2 regions of the Calorimonas adulescens genome follow, and region 1 is predicted to be linked to the other one. Evidence: riboswitches for the same ligand, from Rfam matches in the RefSeq annotation. Region 1 holds a riboswitch; the other holds the start of a gene.
What was found. A riboswitch is a leader RNA that binds a small molecule or an ion and turns the genes downstream of it on or off. The one in region 1 is predicted to bind cobalamin.
Positions count from the first base shown of each region.

Region 2: linked by a shared signal. The riboswitch ahead of FWJ32_RS11455 (ABC transporter substrate-binding protein) and the one ahead of FWJ32_RS07480 (energy-coupling factor ABC transporter permease) in region 1 are both predicted to bind cobalamin.

Region 1 is NZ_VTPS01000010.1:10,251-17,991, forward strand. It holds gene cobA (uroporphyrinogen-III C-methyltransferase) at 1-1,245, shown strand, start outside; gene hemB (porphobilinogen synthase) at 1,264-2,238, shown strand; gene FWJ32_RS07470 (precorrin-2 dehydrogenase/sirohydrochlorin ferrochelatase family protein) at 2,220-2,810, shown strand; gene hemL (glutamate-1-semialdehyde 2,1-aminomutase) at 2,962-4,263, shown strand; cobalamin riboswitch at 4,315-4,514, shown strand; gene FWJ32_RS07480 (energy-coupling factor ABC transporter permease) at 4,649-5,392, shown strand; gene FWJ32_RS07485 (energy-coupling factor ABC transporter substrate-binding protein) at 5,389-5,682, shown strand; gene cbiQ (cobalt ECF transporter T component CbiQ) at 5,669-6,436, shown strand; gene FWJ32_RS07495 (energy-coupling factor ABC transporter ATP-binding protein) at 6,440-7,270, shown strand; gene FWJ32_RS13870 (SelB domain-containing protein) at 7,324-7,476, shown strand; gene FWJ32_RS13610 (GerMN domain-containing protein) at 7,473-7,741, shown strand, end outside.
Region 2 is NZ_VTPS01000021.1:14,083-21,823, forward strand. It holds gene cbiB (adenosylcobinamide-phosphate synthase CbiB) at 1-910, opposite strand, end outside; gene FWJ32_RS11440 (cobyric acid synthase) at 903-2,372, opposite strand; gene FWJ32_RS11445 (ABC transporter ATP-binding protein) at 2,390-3,163, opposite strand; gene FWJ32_RS11450 (FecCD family ABC transporter permease) at 3,165-4,184, opposite strand; gene FWJ32_RS11455 (ABC transporter substrate-binding protein) at 4,196-5,125, opposite strand; cobalamin riboswitch at 5,263-5,427, opposite strand; gene FWJ32_RS11460 (methylated-DNA--[protein]-cysteine S-methyltransferase) at 5,499-5,987, opposite strand; gene FWJ32_RS11465 (VanW family protein) at 6,004-7,401, opposite strand; gene FWJ32_RS11470 (methyl-accepting chemotaxis protein) at 7,436-7,741, opposite strand, start outside.

The DNA of each region.
Region 1 (7,741 bases):
GCCAGAATTAAAGGAGGAGACCCCTTTGTATTCGGAAGAGGTGGAGAAGAAGCCGAATACCTTTCAGAGAAAGGAATACCTTATGAGGTAGTGCCGGGCATAACATCTGCAGTGGCTGTCCTATCCTACGCAGGAATTCCTGTAACCCATAGAGATTTAAGTTCGTCATTTCACGTAATAACGGGTCATGAATGGAAAGGGAAAGATAAAGACCTCGATTGGGAGGTCATATCAAAACTCGATGGGACACTTGTATTTCTCATGGGAATAAAAAATATAGAAAAAATTGTGCAAAAGCTTCTCTATTACGGCAAAGACCCTAATACCCCTACAGCAGTAGTAATGGAAGGCACTACTCCAAACCAAAAAGCTGTGACAGCAAAACTCATTAACATTCCACAACTTGTGCAAAAAGAAGGAATAAAAAATCCTGCAGTTATCGCTGTAGGAGATGTTGTAACATTAAGGGACAGACTAAAATGGTATGAAGACAAAAAGCTTTTTGGAAAAAGGATTTTGCTTACAAGGACCTATGAACAGTCACAGCAGATGAAAAAAATTTTGAGTGAAGAGGGAGCAGATGTTGTTGTTTGTCCTACTATTAAAATCACGCCTTTTTTAGATAATACAGTGGTGTTTTTAGAAGAGATACATAAATTTGATTATGCTGTATTTACAAGTGTAAATGGCGTTTGGAGCTTTATTGAAGCTGTCAGAAAAAAAAGATTTGATTTAAGAAATTTAAGTATTAAAGTAGTGGCAATAGGGAGTAAGACTGCGGAAGCTTTAGAAAATATTTTTATATATCCAGATATAATTCCTGAGGAATACACCTCCTACTCTTTGGCAAATGCACTTAAAAAACATGTTGAAGGAAAAAACATAGCACTTTTAACCTCTCAAATAGGCGGGAATATATTGATAGAAAGTCTCGAAGATTGTGCTGAAGTACAAAAAATTGTTGCCTATAGAAATGAACCAAATTATGAAATAAAGGGAAAGCTTATAAGTGAACTCCGCAAAGGAATAGATATTGCTGTATTTACAAGTTCCTCTACTTTTAATTACATGTATCAATTAATAGGAGACGAAATAAATCTTCTAAAAAACTCTAAAATAGCTGCAATAGGACCTGTAACCCAAAAAGCCATACAGGATAAAGGATTTAATGTAGACATAGTGCCCAGGGAATACACAACGCAAAAGCTTATTGAAGAAATGTTAAGAAATCATCAGAATCTATAAACGGGGAGAGGAGATAAAATGGATTTAGTAAAAAGGCCAAGAAGACTTAGAGTGAACAGCATTTTAAGGGGTATGATTAGAGAAACTTCTTTAGATGCGGGTGACCTTATATATCCTCTTTTTGTTGTGTCAGGTAAAAATATAAAAGAAGAGATAGATTCAATGCCGGGTGTTTACCACTTTTCTATAGATTTGCTTATAGAAGAAGTCAAAGAAGTGCGTGACCTTGGAATTCCTGCTATTTTACTTTTTGGTATACCTTCATATAAAGATGAATTGGGGTCAGAGGCTTATAGTGAGGAAGGTATCGTTCAAAAAGCTGTAAGAAAAATAAAAGAAAAAGTGCCAGAAATTGTAGTAATAACAGATGTGTGCATGTGTGGATATACAACGCATGGACACTGTGGCATTGTTGAAAACGGCCAAGTTCTAAATGACAAAACAGTAGACTACATTGCTAAAATAGCCTTGTCCCATGTTGAGGCAGGGGCGGATATTGTAGCACCCTCTGACATGATGGATGGAAGAGTAGCTACCATAAGAAAGCTTTTAGATAGTAAAGGATTTGTAAATACACCTATTATGGCTTACAGTGCTAAATACGCTTCCTCTTTTTATGGACCTTTTAGAGAAGCAGCCAATTCTGCTCCACAATTTGGTGACAGAAAGTCTTATCAGATGGACTATGGAAACTCCAATGAAGCCTTAAGAGAAATAGCTCTTGACATCGAAGAAGGAGCAGATATTGTCATGGTAAAACCCGCACTTTCTTATCTTGATATTATAAGGCGGGTAAAAGATAATTTCAACATTCCTATTGCTGCTTACAATGTAAGTGGAGAATATTCAATGGTAAAGGCGGCAGCTAAGATGGGATGGATTGATGAGAAATCTACAGTCTTAGAAATACTTGCTTCAATTAAAAGGGCAGGGGCAGATATGGTTATAACCTACTTTGCAAAGGATGTTGCAAAATGGCTTACTACCCTATAATGCTTAATATAAAAAACAAAAAATGTCTTGTTGTAGGAGGTGGTAAAGTTGCTCTCCGGAAAATTTTATCTTTTGTTGAAGGAGAGGCTTTAATCACTGTCATTTCTCCTTCTTTTGATGAGGAAATAATTAAGCTTGCAGCAAAAGAAAAGGTGGAGCTTATAAGACGTGAGTATCAACAAGGGGATGTAAGGGGATTTTTTGTTGCGATTGCTGCTACAGATGATGAGAAGGTAAATAAACTTGTGGCGTCAGATGGAGAAAAATACAATATGCTTGTAAATGTGGTTGATGATAAAGACCTTTCTTCCTTCATTGTACCTTCCATTGTAAGAAGGGGAGACTTAATTATCTCTATATCTACAAGTGGCAAAAGTCCACTTTTTTCGAGAATGATAAAAGAAAAGTTGGAGTCAATCTTCAATGCTGACTATGAAAAACTATTACAAAAGCTATACCAGAAGAGGATAGAATTAAAAGACAAAGGCTTCACTGAGGAAGAAAAAATGGCTATTTACAAAGAATTTATTGAAAAAAGCGGTTTGTTAGAAATAAACGGAGATGAATGTTAAAATAATTCTACGTTAACTCTTGAAAAATGTTCTTTATCAAAAGTAAATATCTTTTAATAAGTATCTTAAAATGACATTGCCGTAAATTTATTCTTTTTTTCAATCACTAAAATTTATTCATGAAACCTGCAATCTAATAAGAGGTGGTTATGTGAAAACTGACAAATCAAATGAATTATTTGAAAGAGCTAAAAAAGTCATGCCAGGTGGTGTAAACAGTCCAGTTAGAGCTTTCAAATCAGTAGAGTCTACCCCCATTTTCATTAAAAGAGGTCAGGGAAGTCATATTTTGGATGAAGATGGCAATGAATATATAGACTATGTCCTTTCATGGGGGCCATTAATACTGGGGCACTCACATCCAGAGGTGGTGGAAGCTATTAAAAAGCAGGCACAATTAGGGGCTAGTTTTGGAGCCTGCACGGAGTTAGAAGTTAAAATGGCTGAAAAAATAACTGAGTCTGTTCCATCTATAGAAGTTGTCAGAATGGTGAATTCAGGCACAGAAGCCACAATGAGTGCAATAAGGCTGGCTAGGGGGTATACGGGCAGAGACATCATTGTAAAATTTGAAGGATGTTATCACGGGCATTCTGACAGTTTGCTTATAAAGGCAGGGTCAGGGGCCCTTACTTTTGGAATGCCTGATTCAAAAGGTGTAACAAAAGAGATAGCAAAGGATACAATTATAGCCAAATACAATGACATCAAAATGGTAGAAGATATTTTTCGAATTTATGGTAAAAATATTGCTGCTGTCATTGTAGAGCCTATTGCAGGTAATATGGGTACAGTCTTACCTGAAGAGGGATTTTTAAAGGGATTGAGAGAGATTACTGCAAAGTATGGATCACTTTTAATTTTTGATGAAGTAATGACAGGTTTTAGAGTGTCTTATTCAGGGGCACAAGGGCTTTACGGCATTATACCTGACATTACCACGCTTGGGAAAATCATTGGAGGTGGACTTCCTGTTGGTGCCTATGGAGGAAGAGAAGAGATAATGAGAAAGGTTTCTCCTGATGGACCAGTGTATCAAGCAGGGACTTTGTCTGGCAATCCTTTAGCAATGGCAGCAGGTCTTGAGACTTTTAAAATATTATCTAAAACTTCTAATATTTACGAAGAGCTGGATAAAAAGGCAGAAAAATTGTGTACGGGGTTAAAAGAAAGTATGGTTCAAAATGGAATTGATGTTATAATAAATAGAATAGGCAGCATGATGTGCATGTTTTTTAATAAAGATGAAGTGAAAGACTATGATTCTGCTTTAAAATCAAATACTGTTATGTATGCTGCATATTTTAGAGAAATGTTAAAAAGAGGTGTGTACTTACCTCCTTCTCAATTTGAGACTTTCTTTTTATCGATAGCTCACACGGAGGATGATATTGAAAAAACAATTGAAGCTAGTTTTGAAGCTGCAAAAGTTATTCGACAGGACTTAAAATAACAGTTTGATAACCTATTTGTAAAATGATATGCTTTATTTGAGAATAAAATTTAATAACAGGCAAATACAGGTACCCAATTTTGAAGTCAAATTGGGTTAAAAGGGAAGCAGGTGAAAATCCTGCACGGTCCCGCCACTGTGATGGTGAGCTTTTTACATTATGCCACTGTCCTTTTACATAAGTGCTGGATGGGAAGGTGTAAAGAGAGATGAACCTAAGTCAGGAGACCTGCCTGTATTTGTGACACACTTACTCTACGGTCGATAGAGGGGAGTGCTATAAAGGGATAAGTATGTGATTTTTACCTCTTAACGCCGTTAGTAAGTTAAGAGGTTTTATTTTTGCTTAAATTTTACAAAAAGAGAGGTGTGTGTGATGAAAAGGATGGAAAAGTGGATGTTACTTGCAGCATTTGCGTTGCTTTTAATGGCTCCACAAACTGCCTATGCCATGCACATAATGGAAGGCTTTCTTCCTCTTAAATGGTGTACAATATGGTATATAGCATCTTTGCCTTTTGTGGTCGTAGGACTTGTAGCAATAAACAAAAAAGTAAAAGAGAATCCAAAACTTAAGATGCTTTTAGGGTTTGCAGGTGCTTTTGCATTTTTGCTTTCATCACTTAAAATCCCTTCAGTCACAGGAAGTTGTTCACATCCAACCGGTGTAGGACTTGGAGCTATACTCTTTGGACCCTTTGCTATGAGCGTTTTAGGCCTTATAGTGCTTTTGTTTCAGGCATTACTTTTGGCACATGGCGGTATAACAACCTTAGGTGCTAATACATTTTCTATGGCTATAGTAGGGCCAATTGCTTCCTATTATATATTTAAATTAGTAAAAAAAGCAGGTGGGCCAAATTGGCTTGCAGTATTTTTAGCTGCTTCAATTGGGGATTTGCTTACATATGTGACTACCTCTTTCCAACTTGCTATTGCTTTCCCTTCTGAAATAGGCGGATTTACAGCCTCATTTTTAAAATTCATGGGGATATTTGCAGTGACACAGGTACCTTTGGCAATAAGTGAAGGGCTTTTAACGGTGCTCGTAATCAATATGCTAACCGTCTACAGCGAAGAAGAACTTATTGAGCTCAATGTTTTAGAGAGAGAAGGCAAGACAACATGAAGGATAAAAGGTTTTTAATGAAGAATTTAATATTAGGCTTATTGGTTATTTTGCTGGTGGTGTTTCCTCTTGTGACTATAAAAAATGCTGAATTTGTTGGTGCAGATGATAAGGCGGCAGAAGCTATCGCTCAGGTGGACAAAAATTACAAGCCATGGTTTAAACCAATTTGGGAACCACCGAGTGGAGAAATTGAGAGCCTTCTGTTTGCCTTACAGGCTGCAATTGGTGCAGGATTTTTGGGATATTATATAGGTGTTGCGAAAGGGAGAAAAAATGTTAATAGATAGTTATGCTTACACCAACAGGATGTACAATGTACATCCTGTTGAAAAACTTTTATTTGCCTTTTTAACTATGATTTTATGCTTTAAATTTGACACCTATACAAATATTGCAATAATTATTTTAATGTTTGTGATAACCGTATTTAAAGCAAAAATTCCAGGAAAAGTGTACATTAAGCTTATGTTAATTCCCTTTTCCTTTCTGGTAATAAGTATAATGACACTTGTCATAAATGTGATAGGGAATAAAAGTACTGCATTAATAAGCTTTAATATTTTTAGAGTAACTTTAGGAATCACTGCACAAGGCATTGATACTGCTGTTATTTTATTCTTCAGAACTTTAGCAATAGTGTCTTGTTTGTATTTTCTTGCTCTTACCACTCCTGTAGTTGATATTATAAATATCTTAAAGAAATTTAAATTTCCATCACTATTTTTGGAGTTACTTCAACTGATTTATAGGCTTATTTTTGTTTTAATGCAAGCCGCTGATGAAATCTATATATCTCAAGATTCAAGGTTGGGATATGCTACATTGAGAAATAGCTATAGGTCTTTAGGACTTTTAATATTCTCTCTTTTTATTAAGTCATACAAAAATTCACAGGATTTATATGTGGCCTTAGAGGCAAGGGGTTATAATGAAGAGATAAAAGTCCTCAGTAAAGATTACAAGCTTTGTTATAAAAATATAATATTTATTGTTTTGATAGAACTAATTTTAATAGGCGCATCAATGCTTTTAAGAAGGTGAACTATGAAAGAACAATTTATATTGGAAGCGATAGATGTGAGTTTTGAGTACAGTGACGGCACAGAAGCTTTGGTTGGAGTAAATATGTTGATAGAGAAGGGTAAAAAGATTGCGGTTTTAGGTCCAAATGGTGCAGGCAAGACAACACTGTTTTTACACTTCAATGGGATTTTGAAACCAAAATCAGGGAAAATATTATACAAGGGTGAAGAGATAAATTACAGTCATAGTGAACTTGTAAAACTTAGAAAAAATGTCGGCATCGTTTTTCAAAATCCTGACATACAGCTTTTCTCTGCCAGTGTATACCAAGAAATTTCTTTTGGTCCTATGAACTTAGGTTATCCAGAAAATATAGTAAAAGAGAAAGTTGAAAACGCCATGAAAAAAGCGAAAATTATGGATTTGAAGGACAAGCCCACCCATTTTTTAAGCTATGGACAGAAAAAAAGTGTCTCAATAGCCGATATTATAGTTATGGAGCCTGAAGTTATTATATTGGATGAGCCAACGGTTTATTTAGACCCTAAGCATGTTCAAGAAATTATGGTTTTCTTTGACAGATTAGTTGAAGAGGGAAAGACAATCATTTTATCAACCCATGATGTGGACTTTGCTTATTCATGGGCTGACTATATATATGTCATGAAGAATGGAAAAGTTGTTGCAAAGGGTGAACCAACAGTTGTTTTTACTAATGCAAAAGAACTTGATTGGAATGATTTGAGAAAGCCTATGCTTTTAGAGATATATGAAATTTTGAAAGAAAAAGGTATTATAAATGGAAGCAGTATACCAAAAAATATAGAAGAATTAAAGAAGTACATAAAATAAAAACTGCTGAGGATTTAGCAGTTTTTATTTTCTTTTTGTTCTTGAGGAAGTAATTGCGAAAGAATGAGATTACAGCGGTGGAACGCGGGGATGCTTTAGGAGTCAGCCTGAAGTATGCCTTGGCTTACCTCGAATATTTTGGTAAAATAAAAATAACAAGACGCAATGGCGATTTTAGAATCTTGATTAGGGGTGAAAAGACGTGAGAAAAAATATAGTGCTTCTCTTATTGGTAGTTATGATAGGCCTGGCCGGCTGTTCGCTTTTTTCATCAGAAAAACCAAAAGCTGAGCCGCAGGAAAGACAGATTGATGTGACTCTTTATTATGCGAACCGTGATAACAGTGACCTTGTGAAGGAAAAAAGACATATTAGTTATAAAGAAGGAGACAATCTTTACAAGATTGTCATTGAAGAACTTTTGAAAGGACCTACAGACAAAGATGCCTATCTGAGGGTACCTGAAGGTAC
Region 2 (7,741 bases), on a different contig from region 1:
CGCAAAATATTATCATGGTAACAAATCCTGTGGCATAAGCTAAATGCACTGCATTCCTTATATCTTCCCGCTCAAGCTCCTGTCTCTTGCCTCCGATAATTGGCTTCTTCGATGGCACGCCATTGTAATAGTTGAGGCCGCCAAGCTTTATACCCATAGCACCAGCAAAGCACGCCTCACCATGCCCGCTGTTGGGTGAGGGATTTTTAAGCCTGTCACGCATGCCCACGCTGAGAGACTTATTAAAATCCATACCGATGAACAGCGCCGCCGTGGGTATAAGGAAAAGGGACAGCCTTGCAGGCAGAAAGTTCAAAAGGTCGTCGGTCCTGGCAGATGCCCAGCCAAAATCCATGTACCTCTCATTTTTGTATCCCACCATAGAATCTAAGGTGCTCACAGCCTTAAAGGCCAGGCCGGCTGGAGCTCCAAAAAGGATAATATAGAAAAGCGGGGATATAAAACCATCCACTATATTTTCTGCCACCGTCTCCACCGCAGCCCTTATTATCTCATTCTCATTCAAGCAGTCCGTGTCCCTGCCCACTATCATTGAAAGATTTTTCCTGGCCATAACCACATCATTGTCCATGAGGCTATGGTAGACTCTCATGGCCTCATTGCCAAGGTCTCTCAGAGATAAACAAAAAAATATCATTAAAATATCCACAATATGGTACAACAGCCGGTACGGGGACAGTACTTTTAATATACTATATGGTATTATCCATGCAGTAAATGCAGTCACGGCAAGAAGCACAAGACCAGTAAGGCGTTTGGGCAGTTTGACAGGGTAGAGGACACCCTCCACAACATTTATAAGCCTCCCTATAAGCCTTACAGGATGTAATAAAAATGCAGGGTCTCCAAGAATAAAGTCAAGGACAAATGCTATTACAACATCAACCATTCAACAGGTCATATACCGTATTCATATCAATGGAGGCCCTGACCATTTCTGCAAGCCTGTTGTACTCTTCCTCTTTTTTTGCAATGTAATCCACCTCAACATCTACCGGCTTGAGTCCCTTGTATCTCCTGATGTTGTTTATAACCCCAAGCGTAAACCTGTGGTTTTCAAATATCCCATGTAGATATGTCCCCAAGGCCCTTCCAGAAAAATCTACTGCTATCAAGCCATTTTGGGATACAGTATATTCATCCTTTGGGGGCGTCCTGCCCATGTGTATCTCATATCCGGTCACCTCTACACCATTTAGCCCTGCTGTAAGTCCCCTTTCCTCCGTTATATAGTCCCTTGAATTGATGGTTAACTTTCCAGGCTCAAATATGGTCTCCAAACCAAATATGCCAAGTCCCTCAGCATCTTCACCACTTTCCAATCCCAGCGGGTCACTTATCCTTCTTCCCATCATCTGATATCCCCCGCATATGCCTATTACACAGGCACCTTCATTATAAAGCTCAACTATCCTCTCTGCTATACCACTATTCTTAAGCGCATTTAAGTCCCCTATGGTGTTCTTTGAGCCCGGTATTACCACAAGGTCAGGCCTGCCAAGCTCCTCTACGCTTTTTACATACCTGAGGTTGACACCGGGATAGTACAGGAGTGGGTCAAAGTCAGTAAAGTTCGATATATGGGGCAGATATATGACGGCTATATCCACATCGCCGCCCCTCGATATATTGTGCTCTGAGGGTGTATCCTCCTCATCAATCCTCAAATTCATATAGGGTACCACACCTATTGTGGGCAGGCCTGTAATATCTCTCAACATGTCCAGGCCAGGCCTCAGTATCTCATAGTCCCCTCTAAACTTATTTATAATAAACCCCTTTATTCTTTCCCTGTCTTTCGCGGGCAAAAGCTCCAGTGTCCCCACAAAAGATGCAAAAACGCCACCCCTGTCTATGTCACCCACCAGGAGCACGGGACAGTCTATAAGCCTCGCCATTCCCATATTCACAATATCATTCTCCATGAGATTTATCTCAGCAGGACTGCCCGCTCCCTCCAGTATTACATAGTCATATTCACTCTTAAGTTCGATAAATGTCTCATACAGCAGCTCCCTTACCCTTGTCTTATACCCCTCATACCTCTTGGCATCCATATCGCTCATGACCTTTCCCATAACTATCACCTGAGACCCGGAGTCAGAGGTCGGCTTCAGCAGGATAGGGTTCATCCTTACATCAGGCCTTACACCTGCAGCCTCAGCCTGCATAGCCTGAGCCCTTCCCATCTCCAGGCCGTCATAGGTAACATAGGAGTTCAAGGCCATATTCTGAGCCTTAAACGGTGCCACCTTAAAGCCATCCTGTTTCAATATCCTCAACAGTGCTGCAGTCATTATACTCTTACCTACATGGGAAGAGGTACCCTGTATCATTAAACACCCTTTCATACTGTCTACCTCCTGTGCTAAACCATCTCTAATTCAGGAATCACAACAGAATAGTCTCCTGCCTCTATCTTTGCTTTAACACCGTATGTCTCATATATGTTTTCACTGCTGACAACCTTTTCTATCTCTCCTTCGGCTATTACCGTCCCATTTTTTATAAGTACGGCCCTGTCGCAAAAATTAAGCGCAATATTAAGGTCATGCACTATGGATACCACTGTCATCCCTCTGTGCGAAAGTTCCCTGACAAGCCCCATTATATCAAGCTGGTATTTTATATCCAGGTGTGACACAGGCTCGTCCAGCAGCATTATTTCTGGCTGTTGCGCAAGCGCTCTGGCTATCAAGACTCTCTGGGCCTCACCACCGCTTATCTCATCCATCCTTCTGTCCTTTAGCTCATACACACCACAGATCTTAAGGCACTCCTCAACAACCCTCCTATCCTCCTCCTTTTCATTGCCGAAAAAATCCATATAGGGGCTCCTGCCCATCATAACCATCTCATACACAGAGAACCCAAGAGAATTCACAGCATCCTGAGGCACAAGACCTATTATCCTTGCCCTTTCTCTGGGCTTTAACTTTACTATATCCACACCATTTATAAAGACAGTACCGGCATCAGGCTTGTAATAGCCTGAAAGATGCCTTAAAAGCGTAGTCTTCCCGGCCCCATTGGGACCCAGCATTCCGGTAACCGTTCCCTGTGGCACACTGAAGGTAATTCCATTCAATATAGGCTTCTCATCAATGCTAAAATTAAGGCCTTTTACATCAATAACATTCAAATCAATTCATCCCCTTGTTTCTCTTTAAAAGATAAATAAAGAACGGTCCCCCCAGCAGGGCAGTAATGATACCAACAGGAATTTCAACCGGTCTTAAAATGTACCTTGCTATCGTATCGGTAAAAACCATAAATCCTGCCCCAACTATTAAAGTGAGGAAGAACAACCTGCGATTGTCCGGACCTGCGATTATCCTCAATATATGCGGAATTACAAGCCCCACAAAGCCTATTATCCCGCTTACAGACACGCAGGCTGCAGTCACCAGGGATGATATGATAATTATCCTTACCTTGGTCCTCTCCACGTCTACCCCCAGGCTGGAGGCGGTCTCATCCCCGAGGAGCATTAAGTTGAGCTCTTTCATATAAAATACAAGGAAAAGTACGCCGATAGAGACAAAAACCAGACTAAATTTTACCTTGTCCCATGAGGACGACACAAAACTGCCCATGGTCCAATATACAATTTCCTCCATATCATCATGATCCAGAAACATGATGAGCGACATCCCTGCAGTAAGAAGATTTCCAAGGGCAACACCCGATAGCAGAAGCGTGGTTGGGGGTATCCTGCCATTCACCCTTGATATCGTAAGAGCAGTAAAGCTGACCAGCAGTGCCCCTACAAACGCAAACAGATTTATCATACCTATGCCCCAGTAACCACCGTCTAAATGCAGTGCAATAGCCACAGATGCACCAAAAGCTGCTCCGGAAGATACGCCTATAATATAAGGGTCTGCAAGCGGATTTTTAAAGACTGACTGATATGTTAATCCAACAACGGAAAGCCCCAGCCCAACTATAAGCGCCAGAATTGTCCTTGGGAGCCTCAGATTCATTATAATGTTTATATGTGACTGAGGCACGTCAAGCAAGGATCCGGAAACCCTAGAGAAAAGTATCCTTACTGCCTCCACTGGGGTAATGCTGGCACTCCCTATAATCAGGCTTGCCACAATGCATATCATTAAAAAAACTATTGAAACGCTCAACAAGAAATAAAATCTGCCCTTCATATCTTTACCTTCTATTTGAAGACTTCAGGGTGAATTATCTTTGCCAACTCGTTTATCCCCTCAAGTATCCTCTCTGTTGGCCTGGTGATAATGTTCTCATCTATTACAAATATCTTCCCATTTTTAGCTGCGTTTGTCTCCTTATAACCCGGTTTTTCATTGAGTTTGTCCACATCGCCGGCATGGTTTGTGGCTATAATGATATCAGGGTTATGTTCCACCAGCTTCTCAAGGCTGTAATCCTGCCATCCTTCAACATCAGAGGCTACATTTTCACCACCCGCTATGTTTATAGCAGCATCGATAAAGGTACCCTTGCCGGCAGTATAATTGCTCTGGCCCACGGAAACCGCAAAATATACCTTGGGCCTATCCCTGTCCTTCACCTTTTCCTGTATGCTGGATATACCATCCTTGATTTTTTTAATAATTTCTTCGGCTTTGTCCTGTGTTCCAGTGATTTTACCGATCATTTCATAAGATGTGTATATATCATCAAATGAATCAGGAACTGTTATAATGACCGGTATGCCCATCTCCTCTAATTTCTCCGCATTCTCTTTACCAAAGGTGCCATCATCCACAAGCACTACATCTGGTTCCGCCCCAGCAATAGCCTCTATATTTGGTGTCGAAAATCCACCCATCTTGGGTTTTTGACTTACCTCAGGTGGATAGTCATCATAGTCCGACACGCCAACGATTTTATCGGCCAGGCCCAGCTCATACAGGATCTCAGTATTGCTTGGTGCCATTGAGACAATCCTTTGAGGCTCCTTCTCTATAGTAAATTCCCTGCCCATAAAATCCTTTATGGTGACGGGAAATGCCGAATTGCTCTGTGCCTGCTGCGATCCTGTCTGTCCTGTGCTGTTTGAGCCGCAGCCTGCAACTGACAGCACCAAGAAAGCAATAAGCATAAGTATACCTATCTTTTTCATACCCACCCATCCTTTCATTAATCAATTAATCAAATAAGAAATCGATTGCCTCTTCTATTTTTACAGTCATAAAAAAACTACCTACCCCTCCGGGGTAGGTCTTATCTTCTTCACCATTACCTTACCTCCCCTCCGAAGGTGTACTTCTGGCAGTGGCAGGTCTCCTGACTTGCACTTCATCTTACTCCCCAGACCTTCCCCGAAATACGGGTGGTGTCACCAGGGTTTCATCCATGCTCACAGTAGCGGGGGCTGTAGTGGATTTTAACCACTTTCCCTTAACCACTTGCCATATTCAATTTGATGCTGCTGTAAAATCAGCAATCGTTCCATCTTGATTATAGCACCGTATAGAGATACTTGCAATGAATGTTTACACAGATTCAAGCTCAAGCAGAAATCTTTTCACATCCAGTCCCAGCCCAAAACCAACCAGGCTGCCGTCTTTACCAATAACCCTGTGACAGGGTATGACAAAGGGGATGGGATTGGAACCCACCGCCCTCCCCACCGCCCTTACTGCTTTTGGCCTTTCAATCCTTTCTGCAATCTCTCCATAACTCACTGTGCTGCCATATGGGATTCTGGTAAGCTCCTGCCACACCTGCCTGCAAAACTCAGTCCCCTCAAGATACACAGGTAGGTCAAACTCAATTAATTTCCTGTTAAAATAAAGGTCTAACTGTCTCGCTGTCTCATCCAAAACCCCATTATGTCGTTCAAAAACACTATCATGCTTTTTTTCAAGGTCATTCAAAAATCTATCGTAATCTGTATCTATTCGTATAAGCATGTCAGCATATGAAGCAATATATACTGTGCCAACCGGCGTATTGGTATTAAATGCGATGAACTCTATCATAACACTATAACACCTCTTATAATTGACTATCAGTTTGCGGAACTGACGCATTTCCTGAGCCACTGCCGCCAGAATTGCGTCTGATTATAGCATTCACAGGCTTATAAGTGTCTGTATACATGAGCTTTTTTTCGATTAACCTGTTATTTTTATCATATACCATCTTGTACACCTTTACCCTATAGCCCTTATGCGCCTCCCTTTCCACGACCTCTGTGCCAGGTGGAAGGGTTTTATCTTCTTTATACTCTGTCACGGGTTCTATAACTTCAAGTACCTCGGTGCTCAGGCTTACCTTTTGACCTGGAGACATGTTCTTCCCATAGATGTCCACAAAAAACCTGTTGGAATTTACGTAAGCCCTTATATACACAGGATATTTGGAGGTATTTTTGAACCTAAAGTCCAGGACGTCTCCTGATATGGTTGCATCCTGGCCCACCGGCACATAGGCCACGGGAAATGAATGATGGTGCCTCTCTGTGACTGACAAATTGGCCCTGACAACTGCATTAAATACAGTGGTTGCTATCTGGCATACCCCACCGCCATAATCGGGTATCAGTTTACCATTTATTATGACCGGTGCCTCAAGATATCCGTTTTCCTTTATTCTTGGGCCCAGTACCTTATTTAAAGAGAATTCCTCTCCGGGGAGCAACAGTTGTCCGTTTATTGCACTGGCTGCAGTCTTCAGGTTTAACGTCCTGTTCACATCAGCAGGGTTAAACACAGTGGAGTACTGGCTTATAATATCTTTTACCGAACTCAGCATATCCTCTGTGATTCTGGGTTTTATCTCTTTAACCGGGAGGGTCAGCTGCCCATAGGTCATCTTCCTCTTTAGCATCTCTAAAGAACCCTCTATATCCAGTTCATAGCCAACCTGATGGGGTATCACCTCGATAATATTGTCCCCTTTAAAGGCAATTCTTGCGTTTACAGCAGGCTTGTCTATGTCTTTTGCTATTTTTTGCAAGGTTTCCCTTGCCTTATCGTCGTCGATTACTGGTTTGACTTCATAATTTACATATACTTTTCCCATCCTTGCCCCGGCAATGTTTTTCAGGTTGATAAGCATGTTCCCCTGCCGTCCAAATGCATATGCCTCTTCTGCAGCCCTTTCATAATCATAGTGGCCTATATCCCTCAACGTGATGTTATACTTCTTATTCAGCACATCCAGCACTATCTCCTGATTTGTGCTGGCATATGACTGTTCTAGAAAGCTCTTCAGCCTGTCTAATGTCATGCCGCCAACATCGACCCCATCCACCCTCACGCCTTCATAAACCACCGGCCTGCTCAGGTATATAATAATATAAGTGAGAATAAATACAGATACAGCTAACACAACTAGCAAAAGCACAAAACCCACCCTGCTTCTGCCGCCGTTGGTTACATTGTTGGACACCATCTATGCCTCACCCCAATAAAATCATCATGTATTAACTGATATTCTTTAATAGTTCATTTAAAGCATTGGAAACGGACCCTGATGCCTCTTCCTGTCTGTTTGATATCTCTTTCAGTTCATTTATCTCATTACTCATTGACACAAGTTGTGATTTTATATTATCTATGGTATCAATGATATTGCCGTAAGAGCGGTCCGTGTCCCTTGTAAGGTTTTGAATCTCGTTGGCGACTACTCCAAACCCTCGGCCATACTCGCCCGCCCTGGCCGCCTCGATTGAGGCATTGATCCCAAGTATCTTTGTCTCTTTCGTTATTCTTTTTATTGATTCTACCAG